Regions from separate parts of the Sulfobacillus thermotolerans genome, predicted to be linked through region 2. Evidence: riboswitches for the same ligand, from Rfam matches in the RefSeq annotation. Region 2 holds a riboswitch; each other region holds the start of a gene.

Region 1 (3,277 bases), 1.1 Mb from region 2:
GGGCATCTAGCACCCCAAACGCGCCGGGATATTGGGAGCGAATAATCCATTCGGGCAAACATTCGCGGACCCGAGGTTCGCCATTGGCCACAAGGACGCCCGGATAATGCCCATTTAACATATCGCCATCATTTTCGGCATCCCCGGCAACAAAACAATTTTCGGACTTCACCCTGATTCTTCGCAAAATATATTGCAATGCACGACTCTTTAACGCGGTACAGGGTAAAATGTCGAGGCGCAGTTCTTCAGGGTACCACAGCGTGCGCACCAGCAAGTGGTGTTCGGTCAAACATTGTTGCACCCGCGTTAACAACTGAGGATCCTCCAATTCGAAGGCAATTCGCCAATGAGAACTCCGCCCTCGGTAAATCACGCCCGATACTTCGCTCAAGGCCGAACGCAGTCGGCGCGGCGACCAATGGCGGCGCTGTTCAAAAGCCCAGACCTCGTCCGCTTCCAAATTCGGTCCCCAAAAAATATCAGCGCCAACGTCCGTCGCAATCGCCAAGGGGGTCGGAAAGCCATATCGGCAGATGATCGCATGCGCGTTGCTCAAGGTGCGGCCTGTTAGATAAATCACACCTAATTCGGGGTGCTCCATGAGATAGTCGCGAACCGCTTGCTCGCCACCGTGTCCAATTAATGTGCCATCAATATCAGTAGCCAACACTCGTTTCATGGTGGCCACTGGACGCCACCTCCTCATAGACCGTTTGGAGTCTTTGGGCCATATGATTCACCGTATGATGGCGTTGAACCATTTCTTGGCCGTTCATTCCCCATTGCCGCGCCTGGCTTGGGTTATTCCACAACTGTAACGCGGCCTCCCACAACTGGTCAATACGTGTACGGTCAATCAAAATCCCGTTAAATCCGGACTCGATCCAATCTTGAACACCCGGCACATTTGTCCCAATGACCGGGCAGCCGGAGGCCATGGCTTCTACCACGGCCATGCCCAATGTGGGCCCTTGATTGGGGGCAATCAGCGCCGCAGCCGATCCCATATAGATAGCAATGGCATGATGCGGTGTGGGACCGAGGAACCGAATGTGTTTGCCTAAAGGGCGCGCTAATTCGGCTAAGGTCGGATTGGTGGGGAGCCCTCCTAGAACCTCACCCGGGCTTCCTCCTACCACTAATAAGGTCAAATCGTCGGGTAATGGATGCTGTCCCATGACCTCCAGCACCTCTTTTATCCCCCGCCCCTCTTCTAACCGGCCAACGTAGAGCAAAGGCGGACGATAGAGGCCTAGTCCCCGGAGCAAGGGACCCGCGTCACGAACAAAAAAATTGGTAATGTCAACCCCAGGAGAGACCACGTACAAAGGGACATCAGGAGCTGTTTGATGAATCATTTCGCTCTCTTCTAAGTATGGCACTACAATGGCCTGGGCTTGCGTCAACAACTGCCGCTCCCATTGCATCCGTACCGGTGAAATACGGTCGCCCGGGCGCCTCGTCCACTCTGCCATTTTATAGGGCGAATGAATCCACGGCACTTGGAGCACTTCCGCCACCTTTTGCGCGACCATGCCCGAAATCCAAAAATGGCTGTGAATGGCGTAATATTCCCGGTGCTGGTCATTGACCCATGTCAAGACCTGATCCACTAATTGGTCCCGCACATTATGCCATTGATCATCCGACCAGACCCGATCTTCCCATCCGGTGAGTCGTATCACTTGTCCTAAATGCCCAAAGGACGAGCGTTCCGCCACTTCTTGACGTTGACGCACCGTCATCACATCGACCGCGTAACCTAAATGTTGCAAATTCCTGCCCATTTGGCGTACTAGGACTTGCTGACCACCTGTCTCCCCACCATCCAACGGATTTAAGGGATCGGCCCGCATAGACAACTGCAAAACTCTTTTCATCACCTTGTGGACACCTCCCTCATCACGGAGGGCAAGAAAAACCCCCCTAATTTCCCGGGGGGAACGAGAGATACCATGTCTTAACCTTGAGCCCCCTACGCCTGCGAAGTTAGCTGTCGGGTTCGGGCTCAGAGCCTGCCCGTTGCACCGCAATTCACCCCAAATCGAAATCGGTTCCTCCGCTTCCTTGAGAATTCGGCGTTTTCAAGGTATCTTCTAAGTATAGGATCGGTCTTTAGTACGCGTCAATCGCCTAAGATCGCGCGCACATAGCTGTCTGCATCAAACGGGAGCAAATCTTCCACTTTTTCTCCCACGCCCACAAAGCGGATCGGCAATCCCAATTGGCGCTTGATGGACAACGCTATGCCGCCTTTCGCTGTTCCATCCAGCTTCGTTAACACAATGCCCGTGACCTTGACCGCCTCTAAGAATACTTGCGCTTGGGCTAGCCCATTTTGACCTGTGGTCGCATCAATCACCAGCCACACTTGGTGAGGTGCCTGCGGACGTTCTCGTTGGATCACCCGAACCACTTTTTGCAACTCTTGCATTAAATTAGTCTTGTTATGCAGGCGGCCGGCGGTATCAATGATCGCTAAATCTTTGGACCGAGCGATAGCCGCTTGCACCGTGTCATAGGCCACAGCCGCAGAATCGGCGCCGGGCGCTTGCCGCACCACCTCGACCCCGGAACGCACGCCCCATTCTTGCAGCTGTTCCACTGCGGCGGCCCGAAAGGTATCAGCAGCCCCTAATATCACCTGATATCCTTGGCGCTTCATTAAGGCCGCAAACTTTCCGGCCGTCGTGGTTTTACCCGTTCCATTTACACCGACCATGAGCCAGATACTGGGTCTTTGGGGATCCAACAGTGACGGATCGGAAGGCACATCAAATAGGTCAACCATAATTTCCCGTAAGAGGTCCATGACGTCATCCGCATGCCGCGGGCGCCTGGTGCGGACAGCTTCACGCAAAGCCGCCGTCAGATATTCGATGGTGTCAACACCTAAATCTGCCTCATACAAAATTTCTTCTAACTCTTCCCATAGATTGTCGTCCCACTCTTTCCCGTGAAACAACGCGCGCAGACGTCCGCCCAAATTATTGCGCGTTCGACTCATTCCTTCTTTGAGTCGATTCCAAATTCCGGCCATGCCATCTCCTACCCTTCCGCCACCGCAGCATTTTGATCGAGCTTCACCGAAATTAACCGACTGCGACCTTGTCCATCGCCTGCAACACCCCATAACCCATCAGCAATGACCATCGTTGATTTATGATGAGTGACAATCACGTATTGCGTCGTACCATGATGGTTTTTGATATAGTGTGCCACTCTTTGCGCATTCGCCTCGTCCAAGGCTGCCTCGACTTCATCCAAAACCACA
Region 2 (3,277 bases):
GGTCTGCTTCAACCACTGCGCCGCTGAAGTTAACGAGCGCGTCACAAGGGAATCTTTGACGGTACTGGCCGTCCCCAAGCGGCGGGGTGTCAATTCCTGGGCCAGCGTGGTAAAGCTGAGGCCTGCCGCCTGGCTACGCGCTTCGGCAGGAGAAATCCCATTGAGTTTAGCAATGTCTTCAAACGATTTCGTTGGGTGTTGGTAAAAGAATTTTACGCCGTCCTCTTCGGCCTTCACGAACTCATCGACTAGCTGGGGATTTTTAGCGGCAAAGTGCGCATTGACCACCGCTAAATTAAAAATCGGCGCTTTGTCCACCTGATCCTGGTCATAAATCAGAATATGTCCATCATCTTGCTGCATTTCATTGAGAAATGGCGCCCACACATAGGCGGCATCAATGCGGCCCGTTTTCCACGCGGCCACCATATCCGGCGGTGACATATTGTTGATTTGCACCGATGATACGGGCAGATGGTGCATGGCCAGCGCCGTATCTAGCTCAAAAGGCGAAGTGGAACCGCTTACCAATGCCACCGTCTTCCCCTCTAAATTTTGCAGCGAATGGATATGACTGCCGTTTTTCACCACCAATCCCTCGGCCGTCGTATAACGCTCCATGGCCCATACCACTTTAAGCGGCACACCCCGAGCAATCGCCGCTGCTGTTGGAGGATTGCCCAGGGTTGTCATAAAGTCCAAGGATCCTGATGCAAGTGAGGTCAGCGCGTCAGGGCCGGAGGAAAAATACTTCAACACCACGTGGGCATGCATCGTCTTTTGAAAAAAGTTTTGTTCTATCGCCACAGACTCCGGATCGGGCGCATTTTCGTAGCCAATCGTCACCGTCGGTTCACTGGCTGCCCCAGACGTGCCGCACCCGGCCACGATGGCCATTAATGGCAACACCATTAATCCGGCCAGAAACGGCTTCAAGGTCTTCTTTTTCTCCACATAACATCCTCCTTCATTTTATGGCTGTGGGTTTTTGCCATCTTGATTGTGTTTATGCTTTCCCCTTCCACGGTGTGACACGGTGCTCAATGGAGCGAATAATCAACTCCATGCCGTATCCCAACAACCCAATCATGACGATGCCGACAAAGACTACCCCAATTTGTAATTCATTGCCGGCCGACTCAATCATCCATCCTAGGCCCTTGGAGGCAGCAATCATTTCCGCTGCCACTAAACAGGTCCAGGCAATTCCAATGCCAACCCGCATGCCCGTAAAGATTTCTGGAAGCGCTGAAGGAAAGATGACATAGCGGAAAATCTGACGCTTGTTAGCGCCTAAGCATTGCGCTACGCGAATGCGCGTTTCTTGAACACTCTTAACGCCTGACATCGCGCTGATGATGATAATCGGGATGGTGCAGAAGAAAATCAAAACCACCTTGGACGTCTCCCCAATGCCAAACCAGACAATCATGACGGGGATGTACGCCAAGGGCGGAATCGGCCGCAAAAATTGCAACAGCGGATCAATCGCTAAGAACACCCAATCCGTGGACGCCATCCAAAATCCAATCGGCACGCCCACGACCACTGCTGCTATAAATCCGGTCGTAATCCTCCCCAAACTGTAAAGCGTACTGGTTAACAGTGGCTCCCCACTATAACCGACCGTCGCGACGGTGATAAAGTCATGGACAACGGCCCCTGGTGAAGGCAAGGCCGTTGGAGGAAAGAGATTCAGGGCCGTCACTCCCCACCACAAGGCTATCATGATAACGGCGACGAGCCATGGAACGTAGCCACGATAGGGCTTTTTGTCTTCCTTCCACACTTTTTGCTCCAGTGCGCCTTCGGCGCTTTCAGCGTCAAGCTCATCAGACGCCATATAGCTATACCCCATGTCAACAGCCTCCTTGCAAATGCATAATCTCTTCTCATCTCCTATCCAACTGAACAGTCGCCCCATCAAAGAAAAAACCGGGCTAAAGCCCGGGCATAGTCCAAGCCTTCCAAGCCGACGAGGTAAGCTGACGGGCTAGGGCGGATGGCTGCCCCCTTGCGTACGCCCCGAAAATTGGGTCCCCCGTTCGTGTGATGACACGATTTGGCGATTGATTCAATTGGCACGCCGCTCTCTAGCCTAGAATATGCTGTAGATGCAACGCTTGTGCTCTTTAAGGCTACCATGGATAAGCGGATGTTGGCAATTTCGACCTATACTGACAAATATCGCAACCGAAAATTTAAGCTCCCCATTCTTCCCCAAATTGGGTAAGATAATGGGCATACCTGATTTTCCAGGAGGTTCTGTGTTGCCCTCATTTGCAGATATCATACTCATTCGACATGGTGAAAGCGAAGCCAATGCCGCCGGTCGCTTTGCCTGTCGCTCATGGGATCCAGCCCTTACGGCAACAGGACGGGCTCAAGCACAACAACTGGCCCACCAATGGCATAACGCGCCCATACGCTATTTGGTTACAAGCCCGTTGCTCAGAGCCCAAGAAACGCTAGCCCCTTTAGCCCAAGATCATGACTTGACTCCCGTGATTTTGCCTGATTTAGCCGAAGTCAATCTAGGCCAATGGGATGGAAAGCGCCTGCGCGATCTTGAGGAAGCGGAGTCCCCGTCCTTTATCGCATGGCGTCAAGACCCTGATCGCAATCCACCCCCTGGCGGCGAAAGCATTCGGGCGGTGGGGCAACGCGTGTTGAATGCGCTGGCCCACTTTGTGGAACCCCGAGAACGCCATACCTTGACGATTGCTGCCACCCATGCGGACTGCATTAAAGGCGCGGTAAGTCCCAAGCAATACGCCGGATCATATCCGCGGTTTTCAGCATATCCTCGGTGCAAAGGCCGGCCCACAAGTAAAGCGGCGGTTGACCAGGAAGGCGATACTCGTGTACCCACCCCCGCTGAGTCAAGGCGGTTAACACGCGGGCAACCACGCTGGGATCAAGCCGTGCGTACCCAGCCAAGGTTCCAATTGCCGCTGCGCGCCTCTGAACCCATAGAGCCGCCAACACTTGCGGCATCTTTTGTGCGTCGCCATTTTCATCCCACATGCTCACCGCCTCCTTTGTGTTCTTAAGCAATGGATATGCGTCGACAACATGGTCCGTTCGTCCCTTTTTCTTGTGTTTACCAGCTATTCAGCATACACTTCCATTATGGCAAAGAATTCTTTGTAAAAATTCGTGATGTAAGGAGAAAGATCTGTGATTCGCTTGTCATTAGCATGGCGTTTAGCTGTTCTCGCCCTAGGATCCACCCTTATCGCCGGTTGCGGAACCACCCCAAGTGCCGCTGCCCCCA
Region 3 (3,277 bases), 1.5 Mb from region 2:
CCGAATGAAAATTGCAATCGTGACCGAAACTTGGTGGCCATCAACAGATGGTGTGGTAACACGTGTGACCGCGACGGTGCGCGAACTTCGGCGGATGGGTCATGAGATTTTAATCGTGGCACCGGAAGGCGGAGAAGCCGAATTTGAAGGCATTCCGGTAAAGCCTGTGCCGACCTTTTCGGTTGGGTTTGTCTATGGTGGCAAGCCATGGGGATGGCCTACGCCTCGGGTTACACGCTATTTGCGGGAATTTAGTCCGGATATTGTCCATGTTGTCAATCCCTTCGTCCTGGGCATTGCAGGCGTATGGGCGGCTCGCCAATTAAAGTGTCCGCTTGTTGCGTCGTATCATACCAATATTGCTCAATACGCTGATTTTTATCATTTGGGATTCACCAAACCCGCTGTGTGGGGATTATTGCGGCTGCTACACAATCAAGCCGTTTATAATTTAGCGACATCGGCGGCCATTCAGAATGAGATCACGTCGCATGGCATTGAACGTGTCCGGGTATGGCGGCGCGGCGTTGATTTGAATGTTTTTCATCCCCGGCAACGGGACAAGTCGATGCGGGCGCGCTTAAGCTCGGGAAACCCCGATCAAATTATTGCGTTATATGTGGGCCGGATTGCCAAGGAAAAAGGGTTGGCACGCCTCTTATCGCTTTTTCAGCGCAATCCGTCGGTTCATCTGGCTTTAGTGGGGGATGGACCGGCCGTCGAGTATTTCCAGGAACGGTTCGAGAAGACGCCAACGACCTTTGTGGGTAAGTTGCTTGGGCAAGAATTAGCAGCAGCTTATGCATCCGCCGATTTTTTTGTCTTTCCCAGCACCACCGAGACGCTAGGTCTCGTCTTATTGGAGGCGATGGCATCGGGTCTGCCCATCGTGGCGGCGGAATCCGCGCCTTCTCATGAATTGATCGACCATTCAGGCGCTGGCCGATTATTTCCCAGCGATCAGCCTTATTTACTAGGCGAAATGGTGCATGGACTCATTCATGACCAGCCGGGATTAGCGGTGTTGTCCACTAAAGCGCGGCAAGAAGCGGAGAAATGGGGATGGCAGGAACCGACGAAAGAACTCGTGCAGCTGTACGAACAAGCGATCAGAGAGTTTCGGGCCGGCAGATGACGCGGCTCTACCAATTTATCCAATTCGTTTCCGTGGGATTTGGCAATGCGGTCATTGATTTGTTATTTTTTAATGGCCTCTACTGGCTATTTCCGACGCGAAACGTGGATCAGCTGGTGGTGTATAACACCATTGCTGTCATTGCCGCGATTCTTAATAGTTATATTTGGAATAGCCGTTGGACCTTCCGCCATCAAGTGCGGTCCAAGGGCAAAGATGCGGTGCGTCAGCGCGTTTTGTTTGTGATTCAGTCGGTCATCAATATTGTGGTGAACGACTTAATTTTATGGGTAATCGCGCCGTTAGTGCTCGAAGTGCACATCATTCCTCATGTCATGGCCAATAATATTGCCAAATTGGCGGCGATGTTCTTAGCATCTTTGACCAGTTTCATCATGATGAAACTGTTTGTTTTTGTCTAATCGCCCGACAGCATTAAGATTTTCTTCCAATTTCTTTTCCGTGATTTTGCCAACACCTCAATTTTTTTGCCCTTTTTCTCCCGTTTTCATGCGCATTCATCATAGGGTTTCTATTCCTGAGTCCAAATGATGGAATCATATTGGAATCGTGGGAAGCTTGTCCCTTTACGTCCTATGGCTGGCGCAGCCTGGTGTCATCTCCTCTCAGCAGCAAAGAGTGTATCTGACAGGCTTGTTAATGTTCATTACACTGGCGCTAGCCAAATTGTTGGAAACAACAACCGGGGGACCCAATTGTGGGGGTGAATCCAGCATTGGACTGGAAGGGCCACTCTCCGCGCCCTAACCCGTCAGCTAACTCCGGAGGCAATATTTCTAAGGGGAGAATGACTGCATGCGATTTGCATTATGGCAAGGAATGACCGTTGCGGGCGTCACATTGGCAGCTGGGATGATGGCTTCACAAGGTGCCATGGCGGCCTCCGTATCGGCGACCACCGCGGCGTTGGCCCAAGAGCATCCGGCAATGAACCAAGTGTTGCAACAAGGAGATGTTTCTCATTGGGTGGCCACGCTGCAAGCCGATCTGTACCTTTTAGGGTACCACAGTGTGGGTTCTGATGACGGAATTTTTGGCCCCAAGACGCTTGCCGCGTTGAAGGCTTTTCAGACGGCGAATGGATTTCAACCGACCGGTGTGACCAGTGCGCCCGTATGGCAAGACATTTTAGCGGGATTCCAATTGGTGCCCCGTTATCAAGGCCCCACAACCTTGACGGTAACGCCTCCAGCCATTTCCGAACAAGCTCATCCGGCAATGTATCAACGGCTGAGCATGGGAAGTCAAGGGCATTGGGTGGCCACCTTGCAAGCCGATTTGAAGTTGCTTGGCTATTCCCAAGTGGGGCCGACTGACGGAATATTTGGTCCTAAGACACAACAGGCACTCGAAGATTTCCAGACCAGCCAGAACCTGGCGCCTTCAGGCGTCACCACCTTTCAGACCTGGCGGCAGATTCTTACCGGATTGGGTATCTTTGGGCCAAACACTATCATAAAGCAAACCTCACAGACTCCAAGCAGCGCCAACACGACGACTGCACCTAGCAGCGCTTCGCAAACCTCTTCAGTTGACGCGGGGTATGCGCGGACGGGTCCGGTGTCGCCCAATGCCCAGTCGATTGATGGGCGCCCCATTATTGCAGTGTATCAGGTACGGGCAACGGCTTATGGCCCGAGTCTGCAAGACAATTATCCCTATGGGCCGGTTGACGCGTTTGGACAGCCGCTCGAACCCGGGATGATTGCCGTGGATCCCTCGCTGATTCCTCTCAAGTCATATCTCTATGTGACGGGGTATACAGACCCCAATTTGCCCCAAGGGGGATTTTTAGGACGGGCGATGGACACAGGTGGTGCCATTGTGGGACACCACATCGATATTTACATGGATGCTAACGCCCAGACGGTTTCTAATTTTGGCATTGAGCCTGTGACCGTTTATGTGTTAGGTCAATAAGCGTATTAAGCGGAGAATCTCCCCAGGGCGCCATGCGCTCTGGGGCTTTTTTTCTTTGGGACAGGGTTTTGCGTCCCTAGTAGGAAGGATTTTCCGTGCGTCCTCGCGAATTACTATAGAGAGGTGAAGCAGAGATGAGAATTCACTCATTTAACGAGTTCTGGCCATTTTATTTGCAAGAACACCAAAAGCCAGCCACCC

What was found. Region 2 has a riboswitch for cyclic di-AMP ahead of ORD20_RS01875 (ABC transporter permease). Riboswitches for the same ligand answer to the same signal wherever they lie in the genome.
Region 1: it holds a riboswitch for cyclic di-AMP, as region 2 does, so the genes downstream of both, ORD20_RS07560 (glycosyltransferase) here and ORD20_RS01875 (ABC transporter permease) in region 2, are expected to answer to the same signal.
Region 3: it holds a riboswitch for cyclic di-AMP, as region 2 does, so the genes downstream of both, ORD20_RS10350 (peptidoglycan-binding protein) here and ORD20_RS01875 (ABC transporter permease) in region 2, are expected to answer to the same signal.

What each region holds. Positions count from the first base shown of each region.
Region 1 covers NZ_CP133983.1:1,484,865-1,488,141, reverse strand. Annotated here, with positions in the region: gene ORD20_RS07565 (HAD family hydrolase) at 1-682, opposite strand, end outside; gene ORD20_RS07560 (glycosyltransferase) at 660-1,883, opposite strand; cyclic di-AMP (ydaO/yuaA leader) riboswitch at 1,967-2,094, opposite strand; gene ftsY (signal recognition particle-docking protein FtsY) at 2,129-3,043, opposite strand; gene smc (chromosome segregation protein SMC) at 3,052-3,277, opposite strand, start outside.
Region 2 covers NZ_CP133983.1:394,857-398,133, reverse strand. Annotated here, with positions in the region: gene ORD20_RS01880 (ABC transporter substrate-binding protein) at 1-954, opposite strand, end outside; gene ORD20_RS01875 (ABC transporter permease) at 1,007-1,858, opposite strand; cyclic di-AMP (ydaO/yuaA leader) riboswitch at 1,955-2,078, opposite strand; gene ORD20_RS01870 (hypothetical protein) at 2,063-2,233, shown strand; gene ORD20_RS01865 (histidine phosphatase family protein) at 2,271-3,053, shown strand; gene ORD20_RS01860 (ABC transporter substrate-binding protein) at 3,181-3,277, shown strand, end outside.
Region 3 covers NZ_CP133983.1:1,990,728-1,994,004, forward strand. Annotated here, with positions in the region: gene ORD20_RS10340 (glycosyltransferase family 4 protein) at 5-1,135, shown strand; gene ORD20_RS10345 (GtrA family protein) at 1,132-1,557, shown strand; cyclic di-AMP (ydaO/yuaA leader) riboswitch at 1,806-1,941, shown strand; gene ORD20_RS10350 (peptidoglycan-binding protein) at 1,952-3,076, shown strand; gene ORD20_RS10355 (DUF962 domain-containing protein) at 3,211-3,277, shown strand, end outside.